DNA from 3 places in the Rhodococcus ruber genome. Region 3 is predicted to be linked to each of the others. Evidence: riboswitches for the same ligand, from Rfam matches in the RefSeq annotation. Region 3 holds a riboswitch; each other region holds the start of a gene.
What was found. A riboswitch is a leader RNA that binds a small molecule or an ion and turns the genes downstream of it on or off. The one in region 3 is predicted to bind thiamine pyrophosphate.
Positions count from the first base shown of each region.

Region 1: another riboswitch for thiamine pyrophosphate. It lies ahead of F1734_RS10325 (TenA family protein); the one in region 3 lies ahead of F1734_RS22925 (3-oxoacyl-ACP reductase).
Region 2: another riboswitch for thiamine pyrophosphate. It lies ahead of thiO (glycine oxidase ThiO); the one in region 3 lies ahead of F1734_RS22925 (3-oxoacyl-ACP reductase).

Region 1 covers NZ_CP044211.1:2,200,857-2,208,577, reverse strand. Annotated here, with positions in the region: gene F1734_RS10335 (FadR/GntR family transcriptional regulator) at 1-256, opposite strand, end outside; gene F1734_RS10330 (carboxylesterase/lipase family protein) at 393-1,934, opposite strand; TPP riboswitch at 2,047-2,145, shown strand; gene F1734_RS10325 (TenA family protein) at 2,138-2,857, shown strand; gene F1734_RS10320 (ABC transporter substrate-binding protein) at 2,854-3,882, shown strand; gene F1734_RS10315 (ABC transporter permease) at 3,863-4,657, shown strand; gene F1734_RS10310 (ABC transporter ATP-binding protein) at 4,654-5,442, shown strand; gene F1734_RS10305 (WS/DGAT/MGAT family O-acyltransferase) at 5,449-6,822, opposite strand; gene F1734_RS10300 (alpha/beta hydrolase) at 7,113-7,721, shown strand, end outside.
Region 2 covers NZ_CP044211.1:4,549,590-4,557,310, reverse strand. Annotated here, with positions in the region: gene F1734_RS20955 (serine/threonine-protein kinase) at 1-1,675, opposite strand, end outside; gene F1734_RS26580 (hypothetical protein) at 1,665-2,126, shown strand; gene F1734_RS20950 (glutamate ABC transporter substrate-binding protein) at 2,123-3,088, opposite strand; gene F1734_RS20945 (hypothetical protein) at 3,085-4,443, opposite strand; gene F1734_RS20940 (NUDIX hydrolase) at 4,572-5,423, shown strand; gene thiE (thiamine phosphate synthase) at 5,490-6,179, opposite strand; TPP riboswitch at 6,206-6,318, shown strand; gene thiO (glycine oxidase ThiO) at 6,316-7,374, shown strand; gene thiS (sulfur carrier protein ThiS) at 7,380-7,595, shown strand; gene thiG (thiazole synthase) at 7,588-7,721, shown strand, end outside.
Region 3 covers NZ_CP044211.1:5,015,664-5,023,384, forward strand. Annotated here, with positions in the region: gene F1734_RS22915 (FBP domain-containing protein) at 1-62, shown strand, start outside; gene F1734_RS22920 (LLM class flavin-dependent oxidoreductase) at 106-1,413, opposite strand; gene F1734_RS22925 (3-oxoacyl-ACP reductase) at 1,413-2,177, opposite strand; TPP riboswitch at 2,232-2,324, opposite strand; TPP riboswitch at 2,525-2,619, opposite strand; gene F1734_RS22930 (GAF domain-containing protein) at 2,996-4,123, shown strand; gene F1734_RS22935 (DUF3263 domain-containing protein) at 4,216-4,506, opposite strand; gene lipA (lipoyl synthase) at 4,511-5,515, opposite strand; gene lpdA (dihydrolipoyl dehydrogenase) at 5,591-6,991, opposite strand; gene F1734_RS22950 (2-oxo acid dehydrogenase subunit E2) at 7,002-7,721, opposite strand, start outside.

The sequences.
Region 1 (7,721 bases), 2.7 Mb from region 3:
GCAGCAGTTCCGGCCCGGCCTGGGTGCGGAAATCGCGCACCGAGGTCGCCTCCCCCTGGCGCACCTCCACCAGCCCGGCGTGCGCGAGCCGAGAGAGGGCTTCTCGCACAGCGGGTCTCGACACTCCGAACGCCTCGGCGAGGTGGCGTTCGCTCGGCAGCGACACCCCGGCGGCGAGGTCGCCGCCGAGCACCCGGGCGGCGATCTGGTCGTACACCTCGCCGGAGGCGGACTTGCGGGCGATCGGCTCGAACATCACGACCCGACCGTAAGCCCCCATCCGGACAGAGGTCAAGTGGTAAGACCAGTTCCCACCACCGTCGGGAGTGGCCGAATGTCACATCGCGTCGGTCAGACCGACGGAATGTCACATTCGGCCGCCCCCCGAGCGGTCAGCTGAAGCCCATCACCTGGTCGCCCCACACCTCGCGCAGTATCTTGTCGGGGTCCGGGACGAGGGTGTCGGTGTTGTCGATCAGGAGGGTCATGCGCTTGTCGGTGTCGTACGGCGCCCAGTGCCGGGATCCGTCCAGGGCGGCCGGCACGCCGTGGTGCGCGAAGGCCAGCCAGCGACGCTGGATCCGGCCCGAGATCGTCGTCGCAGCCTTGCGCCCGCCGAGCCAGAACGTGGGATCGCGATCGAGCGTCCCGAAATTGCCGAAGACGTAGGGCAGTTCGGTGGCATGGCCGGCACCGATCCGTGCCGCCTTGAGCATCGGGGTCGCATGGTCGAACCGGTACACCCACGTCGGCGAGTGGGCGCTGTGCGCGTCGGCGATCCACACCACCGGCATCCGGAACCCCGCGTCCCGCGAAAGAGCCATCGCCCCGGACGTTTTCGTGACATCCGGGTACGCGGAGATGATCTCCGCGATGCGGTCGGGCGGCAACTCCGGGTGGTCCTCGGCGAGGGCGTCGAGCATCGCCTGCACGGAGGCGTCGCTCACCGGCATCAACGGCGACTTCATGAAGCGGAAGATCGACGGCTCGTCCTTGTTGGAGCCGATGATCAGGGGGATCCGGTGCGCGAGCCCCTTCTGGAACGCCGCCACCGGATACTTCGGCACCAGGTCGCGATCGACCACGGGCGCCATCGCGAGCGTGCCGGGGAACTTCGTGGGGATCTCGCCGACGAGCACGTCCCCCGCATCGGTCAGCGCCTCGTGCGGCATGTCCCGCAGCGCCCACACCCGCGCCGGGGTGAGGTCGAGGATCTCGAGGTACCGCTCGGCGACCCGCGCAGCCCGCTCGGACCCGTACGCCGACGTCGCCGGCGGGCTCTGCGCGATGGCCCGGTGGAACAAACCCTCGGCGCGGGGCACGGTCATCAGTGTGGTCAGCGACCCGCCACCCGACGACTCGCCGAACACGGTGACCCGGTCGGGGTCGCCTCCGAACGCGGAGATGCAGTCGCGGACCCACTCGAGCGCGGCGATCTGATCGCGCAGCCCCACATTGGATTCGAAGGTGGTCCCGGCGGTCGAGAACGACGAGAAGTCGAGGAACCCGAGCGCGCCGAGCCGGTAGTTGACCGTCACCACGACGACGTCGCCGCGCTCGGCGAGCAACCGTCCGTCGTAGATCCGCTGACCCGAGTAACCGAGGACGTAGGCGCCGCCGTGGATCCACACCATCACCGGCCGGGGCTCCCCGTCCGGCTCCGGCGCCCAGATGTTCAACGAGAGGCAGTCCTCACCGATCGTCAGCCCCGGATCGATGGGGATCGGGTTGTTGCGTCCCTGCGGCGCGATGGGCCCGAAGCGCCGCGCGTCGAGCACGTCGGTCCACGGCTCCGGCGGTTCGGGGGCGCGGAACCGGAGGTCGCCGGACGCCGGCGCGGCGTACGGGACTCCCTTCCACGTGTAGACGGAGCCGTCGCGGTAGCCGCGTACGTCGCCGTACTTGCAGCCGACGATGAGCGTCTCGGCGTCCACGGTCCCTCCCGAACGAACGGTCTCGGGCCAAGGTACCAACAACAGACAGGTTGCATGCGGACCCCGCCGACCCGGGCGACGGAGGCGGTCTGCGCCGAGTGCTATCGTCGGCTCCGTAGACACGGGGTGCTCCGCACATGCGCGGGGCTGAGATCACACCCGTCGAACCTGATCAGGTAATGCTGACGAAGGGATGTCCTGGCATGACCATGCCTGCCCGCGCGTCGGTCCCGGCAGGGACCGACCGCTTCACCGATCTGCTGTGGGACCGGACCAAGGTCCTGCGCGAGTCCATCGACGACCTCGAGTTCCTGCGCCGCCTCGGCGACGGGACGCTGCCGCTCGACGCGTTCCGCTTCTACATCGAGCAGGACGCCCTGTACCTCGCCGGGTACGCCAAGGCACTCGCCCTGCTCGCGGCGAAGGCCCCGGACCCGGGCACCGCCGCGTTCTGGGCGAACAGCGCGGCCACGGCCGCCACCGAGGAATCCGCCCTGCACCGGGGTCTGCTCACCGGCGGGGTCCTGCCGCCCGCCGAGGGCACCCCCGCGCACTCGCCGGCCTGCCTCGGCTACGTCTCCTATCTCACCGCCACCGTCGCCACCGACCCGTATCCGGTCGGCGCCGCCGCGGTACTCCCCTGTTTCTGGATCTACGCCGAAGTCGGCCGCGACCTCGCCGTCCGCGCCGCCGACGTGCTCGCCGCGGATCCCGCCCACCCCTACGCCCAGTGGGTCACCACCTACGACGCGCCCGAGTTCCATGCCGCGGTCGCCGGCGCCCGTGACCTCGTCGACGCCGCGGCGGCAGCCGCCACCGACGCCGAGCGCGACGCCATGGCCGAGGCGTTCACCATCGCCACCCGCTACGAGCTGCTGTTCTGGGACACCGCGCTCAACACCCAGGAGTGGCCGGCCTCATGACCACGCTCCCCCGGCTGCGCCGCCGGTTCACCGTCCTGGCCGCCGTCACCGCCGCGCTGCTGCTCACCGCGTCCTGCGCCGGGAACGGCGACGAGTCCGGCGACACCATCCGATTCGCCCTGGACTGGACGCCGAACACCAACCACACCGGCCTGTACGTCGCCCAGCAGGAGGGCCTGTTCGCCGACGCCGGTCTCGACGTCGAGTTCCTGCCCTACAACAACACCACCCCGGACACCCTCGTCGACGCCGGCAACGCCGAGTTCGGCATCTCCACGCAGGCGCAGGCGACGTTCTCCCGGGCGGCCGGCTCGCGCACCGTCTCGGTGCTCGCGCCGCTGCAGCACTGGGCGACCGGCATCGCCGTCAAGGCGGACCGCGCCGACCTGACCCGGCCCGCGGACCTCGACTCCCGCACTTATGCGGGCTTCGGCGACCCGGGCGACGAGGAGACGCTCGCCCAGGTGATCCGCAACGACGGCGGGCGCGGCGACTTCACCTCGGTCACCCTCGGCACCTCCGCGTACGAGGCCGTGTACTCCGGCACCGCCGACTTCACCGTCTCCTACCTGGCATGGGAGGGCATCGAGGCCGAGCACCGCGGGCTGCCGATGCGCTACTTCCGCTACACCGACTACGGGTTCCCCGACGCCTACGCGATCGTGATCGACGGCAACGAGGACTGGCTGGCCGAATACCCGGACCAGGCCCGGGCCTTCGTGCAGGCCGTCCAGCGGGGCTACGAGATCGCCGCGCAGGACCCCGACCGCGGCGCTCGCGCGCTGATCGAGGCGAACCCGGGGGCCTTCTCCGACGAGGACCTCGTCTACGAGAGCCAGCGGATGCTGTCGGCCGACTACCTGCGCGACGAGAACGGCCGCGTCGGCACCCTCACCCTCGAGCGATGGACCGGGTACTCCCGGTTCCTGTTCGAGAAGGGCCTGCTCTCCGGTCCCGACGGCGCACCGTTGACCACCGAGCCGGACTGGTCGACCTACTTCACCGATGACTACCTCACCCCCTGACCCCACCCGCAATTCCTGGGCGCGGCGCGTGGCCCCGGCCGCGCTGACCGTCGCCGCGCTGGCCCTCGGCTGGCAGCTGTACGTGGCGGTCAGCGGCATCCGCCCGCAGGTGCTGCCCTCCCCCGCCCGGGTCCTCGAGCAGGGGTGGGCGCACCGCACCGACATCGCCGGTCACGCCTGGTCGACGCTGCAGGTCACGCTCGTCGGCTTCGCGGTGTCCCTGGCGGTCGCCTGGGCGCTGGCGATCGTCGTGGACTTCTCGCCGTGGCTGCGCCGGGCTTTGGTGCCGCTGTTCGTGGTGTCGCAGACCCTGCCGATCATCGCGATCGCGCCACTGATGATCATCTGGTTCGGATTCGGGCTGCTGCCGAAGATCCTGGTGATCGCGCTCGCCACGTTCTTCCCCATGGCGATCGGCCTGATCGAGGGCTTCGCGGCCGCGGACCGGGAGGCGGGGGCGCTGCTGCGCAGCATGGGCGCCTCGCGTCGGCAGGAGTTCCGGTACGTGCGGCTCCCGTCGGCGCTGCCCCGATTCTTCACGGCGCTGCGCATCGGGGTCACCTACGCCGTGGTCGGCGCGGTCTTCGCCGAGTACGTCGGCGCCACGTCGGGACTCGGGATCTACATGAGCACCCAGAAGAACTCGTTCCGGACCGATCTGGTACTCGCGGCGGTGCTCGTCACCGCGGTGCTCTCCCTCGCGTTGTACCTGCTCACCTATGCCGCCGAGCGGGTGGTGGCCCCGTGGGCGCTGGCGACGAGGAGCCTGCGGTGAACGCCGTCGCCGTCACCGGCGTGCACAAGGCGTTCGATGGGCGCACCGTCCTCGACGGCGCCGAGTTCGCGGTGGCCGACGGCGAGTTCGTCTCGCTCATCGGCCCGAGCGGCTGCGGCAAGTCCACCCTGTTCGGGCTGGTCGCCGGCCTCGACGTGCCCGACACCGGCGCCGTCACGGTCGCCGGTCGGCCGGCCGCACCGGGACGCGCCGCGCTGATGCCGCAGAAGGATCTGCTGTTCCCGTGGCGCAGCGTGCTCGACAACTGCGCGCTCGGCCTCGAGGTCCAGGGCACGCCCCGCGGTGAGGCGCGGGACCGGGCACGAAAGTTGTTCCCCGCCTTCGGTCTCGCCGGGTTCGAGGAGGCCGCGCCGCGGCAGCTCTCGGGTGGGATGCGGCAGCGTGCGGCACTCGCGCGGACCGTCCTGCAGGGCCGCGACGTGCTGCTGCTGGACGAACCGTTCGGCGCCCTGGATTCGCTGACCCGCACCGAGATGCAGTTGTGGCTGCAGCAGGTGTGGCAGCGCGACCGCTGGACGGTGCTGATGATCACCCACGACGTGCGGGAGGCGCTGCTGCTGTCGGATCGGGTGCTGGTGCTCACGCCCCGCCCGGCGCGGGTGTGCCACGAGGTGTCGGTGCCGCTGCCGCGCCCCCGGGGCCTGGACGCGCTGACGTCTCCGGAGTTCGTGGCGCTCGAAGGCGAACTCGTCGACGTCCTACACAGCACGGGCGCGCGGGGTTCGACACCCCAGGACCCGCGCAGCTCGTCGCTGCGGGACTGACACCGCTCACGAAATATCTAGTGCGAGTTCGAGTTCCGTGAGGGCGTCCTCGAGATGTCCCAGCAGTCGCTGCAGTGCGGGGACGGTGCGGCGGCACCCGACCACGCCGAAGTCGACGGTGTCCGCGGTGTTGGTCAGCGTGATGTTGAGCGCCTGACCGCTGAGCACGACCGACACGGGATAGATGCCGTCGAGCCGGGATCCACCCCGGTACACCGGTTCCCGCGGTCCCGGCACGTTGGAGATGATGAGGTTGAACGGCGGCGGCGCCAGGGCGACCGCGCCCGAGATCGGCGCCAGCGCGAGTCCGGCGATGTTGAGCGCCGACCACACCGTCGCCTGCAGCGGCGTCATCCCGCCGAACAGGGTCTTGCCCTCCGCCATCGAATCGCTGACCGTCGACAGCCGGGTGAGCGGATCCTCGAGATGGGTGCCGAGGTTGCACAGCGTGACCCCGACGCTGTTGCCACCCGAGTCCGACTCGGGGGTGTCCTTCGCGCGCAGCGACACCGGGACCATCGCGATCAACGGGGTCTCCGGCAGCGCCTGCCGCTCGAGGAGATAGGCGCGGATGGCGCCGGCGCACATCGCGACGACGACGTCGTTGCTCGACACGCCGGCCGCGCACCGCACCCGTGTGATGCGTGCGCGGCTCCAGGACTGCGCCGCGAAGCGCCGCGTCCCGTCGATCGGGACGTTGAACATCGATCGCGGGGCCTCGTACGGCAGTGCGACGCGGCGGCCGCCGAGCACGGTCCGCGCGATCCGCAGCGCCACGGGCGCCGCGCCGAGCACGTCGCCGGCCACGGAGCGCACCGTACCGACGGTCGACGTCCGCGCGTGCGTCCCGGATCCGTTCCCGGATCGGGGGCGGGGCGGCAGGTGCCACGGCGCCGGGAAGTCGCGCGCGCTCGGGTCGGTGGTGTAGGTGCGCCGCAACAGCCGCAGCCCCGAGACCCCGTCGAGCAGCGCGTGGTGCATCTTCGTGTAGACGGCGAACCGGCCGTCGGCGAGTCCTTCGATCAGGTACGCCTCCCACAGGGGCCGGTGCCGGTCGAGCAGCCCGCTGTGCAGGCGGGAGACGAGGGTGAACAGCTCGCGGATCCGGCCCGGTGCCGGCAGCGCCGAGTGCCGGACGTGGTACTCGAGGTCGATCTCGTCGTCGACGGTCCACCAGGTGTAGCCGAGGCTCGACACCGGATCGGCCGGTCGCTTGCGGAACAGCTCGTCGACGTGCGCGTCGGCGACGAGCCGGTTGTAGAGGTCGGTGACGTACCCCGGGCCGGCGTCGGGCGGCGGGGTGAACAGTTCCAGCGAACCGAAGTGCATCGGGCGCTCCCGCGACTCGGCGAGCAGGAACATCGAGTCCGTCACCGGCATGTACCCCACGGGGACTGCCCCCTTTCGTCCGCCGTCGCACGCTGGGATGGATCGTACGTCGGTCCCGCGCATGCCGTACCGAATAGATAACAGAAGGGCCCGCGACCTGCGGAAATCACGATGCCCGGTCTCCATCGAGTCACGGTGCTTCGCCCCGGCGGATCGTCGTCGTACTGTCGATCAACCGACCCGGACGAACGTTGCGAAAGCCACGGCGGACGGGCCGCGGAGGACAAGCCGGAGCCGACGAGCGCAGCTCCGCCCGAGCGGACGAGGACGAGGAGGTTCCGGTGACGAGCACCGCGTCGAACCATCCGTCGTTGTCGTATCCGCCCGTACCGCGGCCGGTGCTGCGACGTGAGATCGCCGGGGTGAGCATTCCGTCCCAGGCGCTGACCTTCTCGGTGCGCAGCACCGTCAAGCCGGTCATCGACGCGTGGGCACGCGCCCCGCACCTGCCCTGGCCGACCGGTGTGGTGGACCGCCTCGCGTTTCCCCTCAAGCCGGTCCCCGGCACGCACCGGCATGCGGTGCGGCTGCCGTCCTGCCGCGCCGAGTTCCTCGCCGCGCCGGGCGCCGACGGCTCCACCGCGATCCTGTACCTGCACGGCGGGGCGTTCCTGGTGTGCGGGCTGACCACCCACCGGCAGATGGTCTCCCGCATCTCGTCGGCAGCCGGGGCCCCCGTGCTCAGCGTCGCCTACCGCATGCTGCCGGGGCACCCGATCGAGAGCGCGGTCGAGGACGGCATCGAGGGGCTGCGGTGGCTGATCGCGCACGGCTACCCGGCCGAGCGGATCGTGGTGGCCGGCGACTCGGCGGGTGGATTCCTCACCTTCCAGGTCACGCTCGAGGCGCTGCGGCTGGGCCTCGGCCGTCCGGCCGGCAACGTGGCGCTC
Region 2 (7,721 bases), 470 kb from region 3:
GGAGGGTGAGTTGCCGCGCCAGACCGAACGCGGCACTCACCACGTTGTGGTCGGTGCGCCACACGGTGCGGTAGTAGTTCTCGCAGAACGCGCGCCAGGCACCGGGATCGTCGCTCTCCCAATGCTGCAGGATGAGTTCGGCCGTGGCCGCCAGGGCGAGCTTGGGTGCGGCCTCGCCGGGCGTCGCGGCGAGCACCTTCTCGAATCTGCCGAAGGCGGACTCGTATTCGCCGTTGATCAACTCGGCGAGACCGGCGTACCAGTCGATGCGCCAGTCCGCTCCCAGGTCACGTTCGAGCTTGCCCAGGATCTCGGTGGCGCGCACGCCGTGCCCGAGGTCGAGATGGGCGCGGACCTCGGCGAGGGTGATCTCCCGGGAGAACGAGACGTCGGCCGTGCCGACGACGCGCTCGATGCCGTTGTCGCGCGCGTGGCGCAGCGCGTCGAGGGTCTGCTGAGGTTCGCTGTGCACCGCCGCCGCCAACAGTGCCGCGCTCGGATCGAGCGGGTCGAGCAGCGGAACGGGCAACGCCGCCGCCACATCACGCGCCGCGAGGTTCTCGTCCCGTTCGACACCGTCGACGATCGAATCCGTGCGCCCGACGGCCTCGTCCGTGCCGAACGTCGTCCGCTGCCGGCTGAACACCGACGACAGCCCCGGATGCTCCTCGCCGGTCTGCTGCGACAGGATCTCGCGCAGGACACCGGTCAGCTGGCTCGCCATCTCGTCGGCCGACTCGAACCGCCGCTGCGGATCGGAATCGGTGGCCCGCAGCAGCAGCCGGTGGTAGGACTCGTACTCCGCCAGCAGCGGCGCCTCGGCCGGCGTGGGGAGGCCGTCGGCCGGACGCCCCTGCTTCCACGGCATGTCGAGGGTCAGCACGGCGAGGGTCCGGCCGACGGTGTAGATGTCGGACGCCACGGTCGGGCCGGTGCGCACGATCTCCGGGGCCTGGTAGCCCGGCGTGCCGTACAGGTAGCCGTAGTCCTCGATTCCGGTGACGGCACCGAGATCGATGAGCTTGAGTTGCTCCTCGGTGACCATGATGTTCTCGGGCTTGAGGTCGTTGTAGACGAGCCCGACCGAATGCAGATAGCTCAGCGCCGGCATGATCTCGAGGACGTACGCGACGGCCTGCTCGACGGGCATCCGCGCGGGCTTGGGGCAGGTGTCGAGCACCTCGCGCAGCGAGTGCCCGCCGACGTATTCCATGACGATGTAGCCCATCGGGCTGCCGTCGGGGCGAGGGTGCTCGACGAAGTTGAAGATCTTCACGATGCTCGGATGCGTCACCTCGGCGAGGAACTGCTTCTCGGCCAGCGCGACGGCCTGCGCCTCGGCGTCTCCCGAGTGCAGCAGACCCTTCAGGACCACCCAGCGATCGCTGACGTTCCGGTCGATCGCCAGGTAGATCCAGCCGAGACCGCCATGGGCGAGACAGCCCTGCACGACGTACTGTCCGCCGACGACGTCGCCGACCGCGAGCATCGGAGTGAACTCGAACGGGGTTCCGCACGAAGGGCATCGGCCCGACGTCGCGCCCGGTCCGTTGGGGGTGCTGCGGCCGACCGGCTTGCCGCACTTCCAGCAGAACCGTTTGCCCTCGGCGACGTGCGGGTCGCGCAGGACGACGGACTCGGGATCGACGGGGGTCGGGACGGGGATGTCGACCATACCTGCGAGACGTCGCCGCGACGGCAGCCGCGACCGGGAGCGGCGCGAGGACGACCGCTGCGACGGCACGCTCGCCTGGCGGCTGCGCTGTGTTTCCGGACCGATGCTCGGTGCTGTTTCCGGACCGATGCTCGGTGCTGTTTCCGGACCGATGCTCGGTGCTGTTTCCGGACCGATGCTCGGTGCTGTTTCCGGACCGATGCTCGGTGCTGTTTCCGGACCGATGCTCGGTGCTGTTTCCGGACCGATGCTCGGTGCTGTTTCCGGACCGATGCTCGGTGCCGTTCCCGGACCGATGCTCGGTGCTGTTCCCGGGCCGGCGCTCGGTGCGGTCGCCGGACCGGACTCCGGCGGGGCCGCCGGTGCAGTGGCCGGACCGGAATCCGGGGGTGCCGCGGACGCTGTCGCCGGTCCGGTGTCGTCGTCGGTGTCGGACATGGGTTCTCTCTAGTCCACGTACGTCGGGGGCGGCGGCGCCGGGGCGGGCCCCAGGACGGTGAGCCAGCGGTTGTAGATCTGCGTCCACGTGCCGTCCCGACGGATCCGCTCCAGGGTGCCGTTGACGAACCGCACCAGATCCTCACGGCCCTGCGCGATCCCGATGCCGTAGGGCTCGGTTCCGATCGGCGCCCCCACCAGTTCCAGGTACGGGTCCTGGGAGGCGAGCCCGGCGAGGATCGTGTCGTCGGTACTGACCGCGTCGACCTGGCGCTGCTGCAGCACGACGAGACAGTCCGCCCACGACGGGACCGTCAGGATCGCCGCGGACGGCTGCAGTTGCCGCAGACGCATCAGCGACGTCGTGCCGCGCACGACACACACCCGCCGGCCGGCGAGATCGGCGACGTCCCGGACGTCGGAGCCCTGGACCACCAGGACACGCTGCTGGGCGACGAAGTACACCGTGGAGAAGTCGACGCGTTCACGTCGGGCGCACGTGATCGTCATCGTCTTCGCGACGATGTCGACGGTGGAATCCTGCAGGGCCTGCTCCCGGTCCGCGGAGTTCAGGATCCGGAAGTCGAGCAGGTCCGGGCTGCCGAGCAGATCCCGGGCGATCTCGCGGGCGATGTCCACGTCGAACCCGGCGATCCGGCCGGTCGAGGGGTCGCGGAAACTCATCAGGTTGCTGCCGGTGTCGAGCCCGACGACGAGGCGCCCGCGCGCCCGGATCGCATCGAGGGCGGGCCCGGTCGTCGCCCCGTCGGGACGCAGCCCGGCGGTCGGGTCGCCGCAGTCCGGCTCCGGGGGGATCGGCACGTCGGTAGGCGCGAGTGCGGCGCGCTCCGGCAGCGGCGGCTCGGTGTAGGACACGTCGGGGCCGACGACGATCTCCGGCTGCGACGTCGCGCACCCACCGGTGAGGACGGCCGCGGCGACGACGGCGGCGAGGAGGGCGTTGCGGATGTTCACAGGTACTCCCGGATCCGTGGCGCCAGTCCTCCCACGACGCCGATCCCCGCGAGCACGGTCAGCACCCACGCGGCCGGTGCGAGCGCGGACAGCGTGTCCGCGGCGCGGACTTCGTTGCCGCGGAGTTCGGCGCGCGCGAGGTCGATGCCCCGTTCGAGGGCGCGGTCGACGGCGTGGAACTGGGCCGCCGCCTCGTCGGGCCCGGGGCCGGTGGCGAGGATCGCGGCAGCCGGGTAGTCGCCCCGGTCGAGCGCCGCCTGCACGCGGTCGTGCGATGCCAGCCAGGCCGTGCGCGCTTCGGCGGCGCGGCCGGCGGGTTCGGCCTGGGTCTCCACGTCGGCCGCCGCGGAGCCGGTGAGCAACTCGTCGAGACGGTCCATGCTGCCGTCGAACATCGCGTCGTATTCGCCGGTGACGTCCCGCCGGACCAGCTGCAGCGTCTCGGCGGTCCGGGCCTGCTGGGCGAGGATCCGGCTGTCGGTGAAGACCCCGAGCGGTTCGCCGCCGCGCTCGACGGCGTTCCGGGTGGCGCTCGACGAGATCAGTCCCGCAACGAGGAGCCAGCACAGCAGGATCCCCGTCGAGGCGATGGCCGCGAGCAGACCGAGGTTCAGGGTGCGGCGGCTGATCCGCGAGACGATCACGTGCACGCCGGTCAGCGCGACGACCGTCACCAGCAGCATCCCGATCGACGTCCACGGCGGCTGCACGGCCGCACGCTGGGTGGACGTGACGGCGGACGAGCTGCGTTCGTACAGTTCCTGCGCCATCGGCAGCAGTTCGGACTGCATCAGGTGCGAGGCCTCGCCCAGGTAGGCGGCGCCCACGGGGTTTCCGACGCGGTTGTTCGCACGAGCCGTCTCCACCAGGCCGGTGTAGACGGTGAGCCGACCGGCGATGTCCGCCACCAACCGGGCGCCCACCCTGTCGTCCGCGGCGATTCCGCCGGCCGCGGCGACGAGCTGGGTGGACGCCTCGCCGACGGCCTGGGTGTAGCGTTCCCGCACCTCCTCGGGTTCGATACCGCCCGCGATGAAGCCGGTGGCGGCGGCCGCGTCCGCGACGGACAGGGCACTGTAGAGACTCTGGGCGGCGTCGGCGAGGGGTTCGACGGAGGTGAGCAGCCGACTGTGCGTGGCCTGCCGGCTCGTCACGGTCTGACCTGCGACGATGCCGGAGACGATGAGGAGGATCAGCAGCAGGGCGCCGAGCGTGAAGAGTGCGACGGGGGTGGATCGGAGCAGGGCGCGCCAGTCGTCGGCGCGGCGGTCGTGGTCGACGACGGGACCGGACACGTCGCCGCGCTGGAGGCGACCCCCGACCGCGCCGAGCGTGGGGGTCACGCGCACGTCCACGAGAGCACCCCTTCCGATGTGGCACTGTGTGTGGCGAGCATATAAGCAGTACTGGGATGTTGTTGCCGTCCGAGGACGGTGGACGCCCGGCTCGCGGCCTGCGACCGGGCGGCAGGGAGGCGGACGCGATGCGAGGTGACGGGGACGGCTGGGCCGTCGGACCCGACGGTGGTCGCCGGTGGGGCAGATTCGGCGCGGCCGGGCTGCTGCTGCGTGCACCGCTGCCCGACGGCACCCCGGCCGTGTTGCTGCAGCACCGCGCGGCGTGGAGCCACCAGGGCGGCACGTGGGCGCTGCCCGGCGGCGCCCGCGACAGCGACGAGAGTCCCGTCGTCGCGGCTGTACGGGAAGCCGAGGAGGAGACCGGGATCGACCCGGCTGCCGTGAGCGTGCGCACCGAGCGGGTCACCTCCGGCGTCGACGGAGGATGGACGTACACCACGGTCGTCGCGGACACCCCGAGCCCGATGGAGACGACCCTCAACGGGGAGAGCACCGAACTGCGCTGGGTGCCGGAGGCGGACGTCGAGACCATGCCCCTGCACTCCGGGTTCGCGGCCGCCTGGCCGGACCTGCGGACCCGGGCGGTGCGGATGCTGCTCGACACGGCCAACGTCCTCGGCGCGCGGCCGAACGGCTGGTGGCGCGACCGGCCGGGCGCCACCGCACGACTGCTCGCGGAGCTGGCGGAGTCGGTGCCCCGCACCGTCGAGCTGCCCGGCGGCTCGTTCGGCTGGGTGAGCCGCATCGAGGCGGTCCTCGAGGGGCAGGCCCGCGCGGCGGTGATCGACGACGACCGCACCCTGGTGCACACCGCCGCCGGCAGCGGAGACGACGAACTGGCCGTCCTGGCGAAGGGCACGTCGGCGGTCCTGGACCAGGTGCTCACCGTGGTGGTGACGGCCGACCGGGGACTGCGCGCCCGGCTGCCCGGGGATGTGCCGACCCTGGCGCCGTCGACGGTGCTCGACTGGCTGTGACGGACCGTCAGCGGGCGGCGCCGCCAGTGCGGCCGCCGCGGGTGCGCGACCGGCTGTGACGGACCGTCAGCGGGGCAGCGCGGCCTTCAGCGCGGCCGCCGCGGTCCGCGGATTCGGTGCCGCGGTGATGGCGCGGACCACCGCGATGCGGGTGGCGCCGGCGTCGAGCACCTCGGGCAGCCGCTCGGCATCGATGCCGCCGATGGCGAACCACGGCCGCCGCGGCTGCGACCGGGCCACCTCCCGCAGCACCTCGAGGCCCGCTGCGGTGCGGCCCGGCTTGGTGGGGGTCTCCCACACCGGTCCGTTGGCGAAATAGTCGACGCCGTCCTCGATGTCGGCCAGGCTGGCCTGGGCCCGGCTGGCGGTGGAGCGGCCGATCACCACGTCGTCGCCGAGGACCTGCCGGGCGTACCGCACGGGCAGGTCGCCCTGCCCGAGGTGCAGGATGTCGGCGCCGGCGGCCAGGGCGATGTCGGCGCGGTCGTTGACGGCCAGCAGGGCCCCGTGCCGGTGGCAGGCGGCGGCGAGCACCTCGAGCGCCTCGAGCTCCTCGCGGGCCTCGAGCGGGCCGAACTTCTTCTCGCCCGCCGAGCCCTTGTCGCGGAGCTGGACGATGTCGACACCGCCCGCGAGTGCCTCCTCGACGAATCGGGCCAGGTCGCCGGTGTCGCGACGGGCGTCGGTGCACAGGTAGAGCCGGGCCTGCGCGAGGCGTTCCCGGGGGGCGGGACGGTTGCCGCGGTAGGTAGTCACGGCGGAGACGGTAGTCTCTGCTCTGAACGAATCGACACGGGAGTCCCGGGGATCGCGGGGCTGAGAGGGGGCCTGCCGGCCCCGACCGTCAGCACCTGAACCGGATCATGCCGGCGCAGGGAGTGAGGTGGACGAACTGTTGGGAACCGTATCCGTCGTCGGCGGAGGCGTGATCGGGCTGTCGATCGCCTGGCGCACGGCCCGGGCCGGCTGGACCGTGACCGTGCACGACCCGTCCCCGGGAGCGGGGGCGTCGTGGGTGGCCGGGGGGATGCTCGCACCGTTGTCGGAGGGCTGGCCGGGTGAGGAACACGTCCTCGAGCTGGGTGCCGCGTCGCTGGCCCGCTGGCCGGCGTTCGGTGCCGAACTGCTCCGGGAGACCGGCCTCGACCTGTTCACCTCCACCGCCTCGCTGACCGTCGCGCTGGACGCGGCCGACGCCGCCGACCTGCGCACGATCGCCGAGTGGGTGTCGGCGCAGGGGCACGAGATGCGCGTGCTCGGCCGCGCCGAGGTGCGCGAACTCGAGCCGTCGCTGGGGCCGCGCATCCGTCTGGGTCTGCTGGCCCCGGACGAGCTGGCCGTGGACAACCGGGTCCTCGTCGACGCGCTGCGACGGGCTGCCGCCGGGGCCGGCGTCAGCTTCGTCGACGAGCCGGTGCGTGACGTCACCGAACTGGACGCCGACCGGGTCGTGCTCGCGGCCGGTGCCGCCTCGGCGCGGTTGTGGCCGGGCCTGCCGGTGCGGCCGGTCAAGGGGGAGATCCTGCGGCTGCGGACCCGGCCGGGCGCGGCTCCCGCCCCGCACCGGACGGTCCGCGGCAGCGTGCACGGCCGGCCCGCGTACCTGGTGCCGCGCGCGGACGGACTCGTCGTCGGCGCAACCCAGTACGAGGCCGACGACACGCAGGTCACCGTCGCGGGGGTGCGGGATCTCATCGCCGACGCCGAGGCGCTGTTCCCGGCGATCGGCGAGTACGAGCTGTACGAGGCGAGTGCGGGGCTGCGACCCGTGAGCCCGGACAACCTGCCGCTGATCGGCCGGCTGTCCGAGCGGGTGATCGCCGCGACCGGGCACGGCCGCAACGGCGTGCTGCTGACCCCGGTCACGGCGGACGCGGTGGTCGCGGAGCTCGCGGACGAACCGCTCGCTGTGGCGAAATATGCTGATCCGCAACGATTTACCGAGGAGTGAGTGTGATGAACGGTGCGCCGACGGTGGGAGTCACGGTCAATGGGGAGGAGCGCTGGTTCGCCCAGGCGCCGACGATGGCCGAGCTGCTGAGCGGACTCGGCCTCCCCGACCGGGGGGTCGCCGTCGCCGTGGACGGTGCCCTCTTCCCCCGGGGACGGTGGTCCGAGCGCGTCGAGAAGGGCTGGCAGATCGAGGTGCTGACGGCGGTGCAGGGTGGCTGAGCGCAACCCCGGCCACGACCTGCCGCCCCTGACGATCGCCGGACGCAGCTTCGCCTCGCGGCTGATCACCGGCACCGGTGGGGCCGCGAATCTCGCCGTGCTCGAGGAGGCCCTCGTCGCCTCCGG
Region 3 (7,721 bases):
GCCGGCTCGGGACTCGACTCGGTGGCTTCGTCGGGCGGGTGCTCGACGAGCAGGACCCCTGACCGCGCTGTGCACTACCCGAGCGGCGCCGTCACCCGGGTGCCTTCACGCGAAGGACCACAGTCCCAGACTGTCGCGCAAGGTGGCCCCGGGGTATGCGGTGCGAAACAGGCCGCGGCGTTGCAGTTCCGGGACGACGAGGTCGACGAAGTCGTCCAGCGAATCCGGATACGCCGGACACATCAGGTTGAATCCGTCGCAGGCGCCGGCGACGAACCACTCCTCGATCCCATCCGCGATCGCCTCGGGCGTGCCGATCATCGTCGCATGTCCTCCTCCGGCCGCGAGGTAGCCGAGCAGTTCACGCAGAGTGGGCCGGTGCGTTTCGATGATCCGTTGTACCGTCGCGTAGCGGCCCTGCGGGCCGGAGAACTGATCGAGGGGCGGCAGGTCGTCCACCGGCGCGTCGAGATCGTGGCCCGTGTAGTCCTGACCGGTGAAGACACCGAGCTGGGCGAGCGCGGCGTCGATGTCGAGCAACGCGTCCAGGGTCGCCTTCTTCGCCCGGGCCTCGTCCTCGGTGCGACCGACGTAGGGGACGAGGCCCGGCAGTATCGCAATCGACGCGGGATCTCGTCCGGCGGCGGCAGCGCGGCCACGCAGATCGGTTGCGAAGTCGAGCGCCGCGGCCGAATCCCACGACACCGAGTACACCGCTTCGGCGTGCCGCGCTGCGAGGTTGCGTCCGGTCTCCGACGCGCCCGCTTGGAACAGCACCGGACGCCCCTGCGGACAACGCGGCACGGTGAGCGGCCCGTCGACGCGGAAGTGCTGACCGCGGTGGTCGATCCGACGGATGGCATCGGCGTCGAGGTATCGACCGGCCGCGCGATCGACGAGGATGCCGGCTTCGTCCCACGAGTCCCACAGCGCAGTCAGCACCTCGATGAACTCCTCGGCGCGGCCGTAACGCTCGGCATGGTCCGGCAGCGCGTCGAACCCGTGGTTGCGCGCCTCCGCGTCGAACATCGAGGTCACAATGTTCACCCCGGCCCGTCCACCGCTGATGTGGTCCAGCGAGGCGAGCATCCGCGCCGCATGGAACGGTGTATGGAAGCTCGCGGACACCGTGGTGACCAGCCCGATGCGATTCGTCCTGCGCGCCATGGCGGACAGCGCGGTCAGGGGTTCGAGAAACCACGTGGTCCCAGCCGTGTAGCCCGGGTTCACGCAGTGTCCGTCGGCGAAGAACACCGCATCGAGGCAGCCGCGTTCGGCGGTCCGCGCGAGTTCCTCGTAGTAGGCGATGTCGCCGATTCGCTCCGCCGCAGACGATGGATGCCGCCAGGCCGCCGAATGGTGGCCGACACCGTGGAGAAAGGCGTTCAGATGGAGGGTGCGGGGCTCCGGCATCAGTTCATCACCAGTCCACCGTCGACCACCAGGTTCTGGCCGGTCACTGCTCGCGACCAGTCGGAAGCGAAGAACAGCACGGCGGCGGCGAAGTCCGCCGGGGTGGTGACCTTCCGCAGGGGCGTGGAGGCGGCGATCAGGTCGAATACTTCCTCGGGGGTCGCTGCCGATGCGTCGGTGGTGCGCAGCAGCCCGCCGGAGACCATGTTCACGCGGATGCCTTCGGGCCCGAGGTCTGCCGCGAACGTGCGGGTCAGCGACAGCAGTGCCGCCTTGGCGGCGGTGTAGTCGTGATACGGCACCACCGGGTTCTGGAACAGGTTGGTGCCGATGTTGATGACGGTGCCGCCGCCGGCCTCGCGCATGCCGGGCAGGGCCGCCTGGATCGTGTTGACAGCGCCGCCGACGATGCCGTCGAGTTGAGCGGCGAAGTCGCCGTAGCCGATCTCGTCGGCTCTGCGGCGCGCGTCGCCGTTGAAGGAGAAGTCGGGCAGCGCGTTGTTGACCACGGTGGTGACCGGCCGGCCGAACTGTTTCCGGGCCTGCGTGAACAGGACGTCTACCTGCGCGGCGTCGGTCACGTCGGCGGGCAGGGCGATCGCACGGTCCGGGCCGATCTTCTCGGCGAGGGCGTGGGCGGCGTCGCTGCTGTTGCGGTAGTTGACCACGACGGCGGCGCCCTCGTCGGCGAACGCCTGCGCGAGGTGGCGACCGAGACCGCGCCCGGCGCCGGTGACGAGGACAGTCTGGTTCTGCAGGAGCATTGTCTGTTCTTTCCCTTCGGTGGGAAGGGGTTCACCGCAGCGACGGACCACACGGCCGCGCCGGCTCGGCATCCCTTCGCTCGCATGATCGAGATCAGGTTCGACGGGTCTGTCTCTCAGCCGTTTCCGGCACCCCGTGTCGAGTCCGTCGCAAGCCTACCCCGGCTGTGCCTGCACGTCGAACTTCGATGTCACATCGGACAACTCGGCAGGCTGCGAAGGATTCCCGCCCGGCACGAGGACGATCCGGCGGCAGTGGGTCGCCTGAACATGGTCCAGAAGAAGCGCTGCCTGTCCTCCGGAATCCGAACCGGCAACGGACAACACTCGCGGCGGTGGACAAGCAGACATCGTCGTTCGGACATCCCTTCGCTAGTACGAACTAGAGCAGGTTCGACGAGTGTGATCTCAGCCCTCCTCCAGGGCACCCCGTGTCGAGAGGATCATAAGGCGTCGACGTCGTTCGGCGGCTCGGTGGGGCCGCGGGAGATGGACGGGTTCGGTGGCGAGCCGGCCGGGGCCACGCCGTACACGGTGCGGTCCGCTTCGCGCGGGTGTGTCGACCTGTGGTGGCGTGCGTGGGGCCCGAAAGCGTTCGTGCGGAACGATCTTGCTCAGGCAGTGTGCCGGTCGACCCACTTCTCGGCGAGTGTGCGAGATCGTCGACGAATTCCGCATTCGTGACGGCCGCAGACGGCAGGGGCCATGGTGTGGCTCACACTCCTGACGGTAGGCTGGACGGCGTGAGTAAGGCCAGTTCGGCGCGCCAACGGTTGCTCGCTTTCGGTTCCGGTGAAGACTTGTCGCGCCGCGCCCGATTGCTGAGCGACGTCCACGACGCGGTGATGTCCGGTCGGACGCCGCCGGTACCGCCGCGCGACGTCGTCGCCCGGTCGTGGTCGCGTCTTCGGGCAGACGGTGTCAGTCCCGCCCGGTGTGAGGACGTCGTACTCGCGGACACTTCCGAACTCGAGGCGCGCCGTGCACGAAGTGCCCTGAGATCGGTTCTGCCCGAGCTACGCGGCACCCTGACCGAGGTGGCGAGCGACGCGAACTTCATCGTGGTCGTCGCAGACTCGGACGGGGTGGTGTTGTGGCGAGAGGGTGCACGCGACGTGCAGAGGGAAGCCGACGTCCTCGGATTCGTGGAGGGCGCCCGGTGGTCGGAGAAGTCGGTGGGCACCAATTCGGTCGGCACGTCGCTGGTCGAGGACGCTCCGGTGCAGCTCTTCTCGGCCGAACACTACGCGCGGTCCCACTACGGCTGGTCGTGTACGGGGTCACCGGTCCACGATCCACGCTCCGGCGAGGTACTCGGGGTACTGGACATCAGCGGGTCCGCGATGTCGGTGCATCCGGCCACCGTGGCCCTCGTGCAGACGGCTGTGCGATTGGCCGAGTCGATGCTCTGGCGCGAGCATGCCGCCCACCTCGACAGGCTCCGTGCCGATGCGGCACCGGTGCTCGCAGCGACGTGCGGGCCCGCCGTTGTCGTGGACGGCCACGGCTGGGTCGTGGCAGCCAGCGGAATCGGCGTTCCCGAACGACTGGCACCGCCGGGCGGCGACCGACCGCTGCTCGTGCCCGGTCTCGGACTCTGCGTGCCCGAACCGCTCGGTGACGCATGGCTGGTGCGGCGCCGAGCGGAACGGGCGGCCGTCGAACTCGAACTCGACCTGGGGGCGGCTCCGCGGGTGACGGTGCGGGGGGAGACGGAATGGACGCGCGCCCTGTCACCGCGGCACGCGCAGATTCTGCGGGTATTGGCACGTACCCGGTCGGCCGGTATCGATGCCGCGTCGTTGAGCGAGGCCCTGTTCGGCGACCGGGACCACATCGTTGCCGTCCGTGCCGAGGTCTCCCGCCTGCGTAAGAGCCTCGGTCCTGTGCTGACGCCCCAACCGTACCGGTTCGCGGAGGGGGTCGAAGTCCGTGTGATCAGGTGAGATCCGCCTGCGGATATCTCGCTCCGAGCCCCCGCCGCCTCCGTGTCGACGAATCCGGGTAGGAGCGGCACGCGCGCCCTCCTCCCCGGGGCTCACAGTGGGGCGGACCGGGCTTCTCTCCGAACATCGTCCCTCCGGGTCGGCGCGGATTCGGCGGGGCGCGAGGCGACGGTGCGCGCAGCGACGAAGTTGCGCAGGTCCGCACGTAATCGGGGGTGCAGCCGTAAGGCGGCGGGGCTGTCGAGGATCTCACCCAGCCGGGTCAGATATCCCGCGGGGGTCATACCGAATTCGACGAGAAGGTCTCCGGGACTTCCGCCCCCGTAGGGCAGCCAGCGGCGGGCGAACTCGACGATGCGGTCGTCTTCGACGGCGGAACTCATGTGGTCACTCTCCTGGCGGGTGCGCTGGGGCGAGACGGCTGAGAGCAGCCGCGAGTGGACGGCGGTGGTGGGCCATGGCGTCGGCGTAGAGGCGGCCGGCGCGGTAGGAGGAACGCACGAGCGGCCCCGCCAGGACGCCGGCGAAACCGATCTCCTCGGCGGCCTTCGCGTGCTCGACGAATTCTTCCGGCGCGACCCACCGCTCGACTGGGTGGTGCCGCGGCGAGGGACGCAGATACTGGGTGATGGTGAGGATGTCGCAGCCGGCATCGTGCAGGTCGATCATCGCCTGATGCACTTCCTGTGGGGTCTCGCCCAGACCGAGGATCAGGTTCGATTTGGTGATCAGGCCGAAGTCGCGGGCGGCGGCGAGCACACCGAGCGAGCGTTCGTAGCGAAACGCGGGGCGGATCCGCTTGAAGAGCCGCGGCACGGTCTCGAGGTTGTGGGCGAGCACCTCGGGCCGGGAGTCGAACACCTCGGCCAGCAGGTCGGGCTTTCCGCCGAAGTCGGGGACGAGGTTCTCGACGCCGGTGCCGGGGTTGAGGGCGTGGATCTGCCGGACGGTTTCGGCGTAGAGCCAGGCGCCGCCGTCGGGCAGGTCGTCGCGGGCGACCCCGGTGATGGTGGAGTACCGAAGTCCCATCGCGTGCACGGACTCGGCGACGCGGCGGGGCTCGTCCCGGTCGAGGTCGGTGGGTCTGCCGGTGTCGATCTGACAGAAGTCGCAGCGGCGCGTGCACTGCCGCCCGCCGATCAGGAACGTGGCTTCGCGGTCTGCCCAGCATTCGAAGATGTTGGGGCAGCCGGCTTCCGCACACACCGTGTGCAGCCCTTCGCGTTCGACCAGACTCTCGAGTTCGGCATACGCAGGACTCGTCTTGACGCGCGCCTTGATCCAGTTCGGCTTGCGTTCGATGGGGGTCTGCGCGTTGCGGACCTCCAGTCGAAGCAATGTGCGGCCCGACCGGGCCGGCGCCTCGGGTGATGTTCCAGGGGTGGGATTCACGTTTCGTTCGATTCCTGGGCGTGGGGTTCCCGCCGAACCACGGTCCCACGCGGGCCCGCGGTTCGGCGGGACTTGCTACATGTTGATCGGGCGGCCCAGTGCGGCCAGAACCGATTCGTGCATCGCCTCCGACAGTGTCGGGTGCGCGAAGACGACCTCGGCGAGATCGTCGGCGGTCGCCTCCAGGGATCGAGCGATACCGAATCCTTGGATCTGCTCGGTGACATCCGGGCCGACCATGTGGGCACCGAGGAGTTCGCCGCTGTCGGCGTCGAAGATCGTCTTCACGAACCCGTCGGCTTCACCGATCGCGAGCGCCTTCCCGGACGCCTGCAGGTCGAACTGCCCGATCTGCAGGCGGCGGCCGGTCGCACGCGCTCGTTCTTCGGTGAGACCGAGGCTGGCGACCTGCGGCCTCGCATAGGTACAGCCCGGAACGTAGTCGCGGTCCAACGGCCGGACGTGATCCGCACCGGCGAGCCTGTCCACACACAGCACGGCCTCGTGGCTTGCCTTGTGGGCGAGGCAGGGTGCGCCCGCCACGTCACCGATCGCGTACACGCCGAATGCGGTGGTGCGACACCACTGGTCGGTGGTGACGAATCCGCGATCGACCTCGACGCCGAGTTCCTCGAGGCCGAGGTCCTCGACGTTGCCCTGGATTCCGGCCGCAACGAGAACCCTGTCCACGGTCGACTCGTCGATCGTTCCGTCGGCCGACCGGACGGCCACGGTGACGGCGTTCGTGCCGACCGTCAGTTCGGACACCGAGGCGCCGGTGTGAATCCTGATGCCTCGCTTCTCGAACTGCCGCCGTACGTGGCCCGCGACGGCGGCATCCTCGACCGGCATGATCTGCGGAGCCACCTCGACGAGGGTGACGTCGGTGCCGAGATCGTTGTACAGACTCGCGAATTCGACGCCGATGGCGCCGGAGCCGATGACCAGCAAGGACTTCGGCAACTCCGACGGGACCAGGGCATCGAAGTACGTCCAGACCCGGTCACCGTCGGGGACGACACCGGGTACCGATCGCGGCCGGGCTCCGGTGGCCAGGATGATGTGGTCGGCCCGGTACTCGGACACCGACTCGTCCGCGGCCGTCACTGCGACGACGCCTTTGTCGAGCAGCCGCGCCGACCCCCGGACGACGTCGATGCCGTTCTTCTTCATCAGGTAGCCGATGCCGTCGGACAGTCGCCCGGACACCGACCGGCTGAACTCGACGAGGCGTCCCATGTCGAATTCCACACCGCTCGCGCTGAATCCGAGCGGACGCAGGTTCGCCAGCGTGTGTGCGACATCGGCGCCGTGCAGCAGTGCCTTGGTGGGGATGCACCCCCAGTTCAGGCAGATCCCGCCGAGCCGGTCCCGCTCGACGACCGCAGTGCGCAGACCGTGCTGCGCGGCGCGGATGGCGGCGACATAGCCACCCGGCCCGCTGCCGACGACGAGGACGTCGTATTTCTCTGTCATGGTGTACCTCTCAGACCAGCATCAGCGCGGGTGACTCGACGAAACGCCGGAGTTCTCGCAGGAAGGTCGCGCCGAGCGCGCCGTCGATCACCCGGTGGTCGCACGAGAGCGTGACGGTGAGCATCGTGCGCGCAACCACCTGACCGTCGACGACGACGGGACGCTCCTGTCCGGCACCGACCGCGAGGATGGCGCCCTGCGGCGGGTTGATGATCGCGTCGAACTCCCGCACATCGAACATGCCGAGGTTGGACACCGTGAAGGTGCCGCCTTGGAACTCGTCGGCCGTCAGTTTCCCGGTCTTGGCCTTGGTCACCAGCGACTGCACCTCCCCGGAGATCTCGGCGAGCGTCTTGCCGTCGGCGCCGCGCACGATCGGGGTGATCAGACCCGACGGCAGTGCGACAGCCACCGAGATGTCGGCACTCGCGTAGCGCAGCACCGACTGTGTCGCCTCGTCGAACTGAACGTTGACATCGGGCACCTTCCGCAGCGCCGCGGCACACGCTTTGACGACGAAATCGTTGACCGACAGCTTGACGGCCGGAACGGTCGCGTTGATCTTCGTCCGCAAGGCAAGAAGATCGTCGATCTGCAGGTCCGCGGTGAGCCGGAAGTGCGGGGCGCTGCGCTTCGACTCCTGCAACCGCTGCCCGATCGCCTTGCGCATCGCGGTGAACGGAATCGTCTCGAACTCCGCCTCCGCGGCGGGTTCGGGCGCGGCGACGAC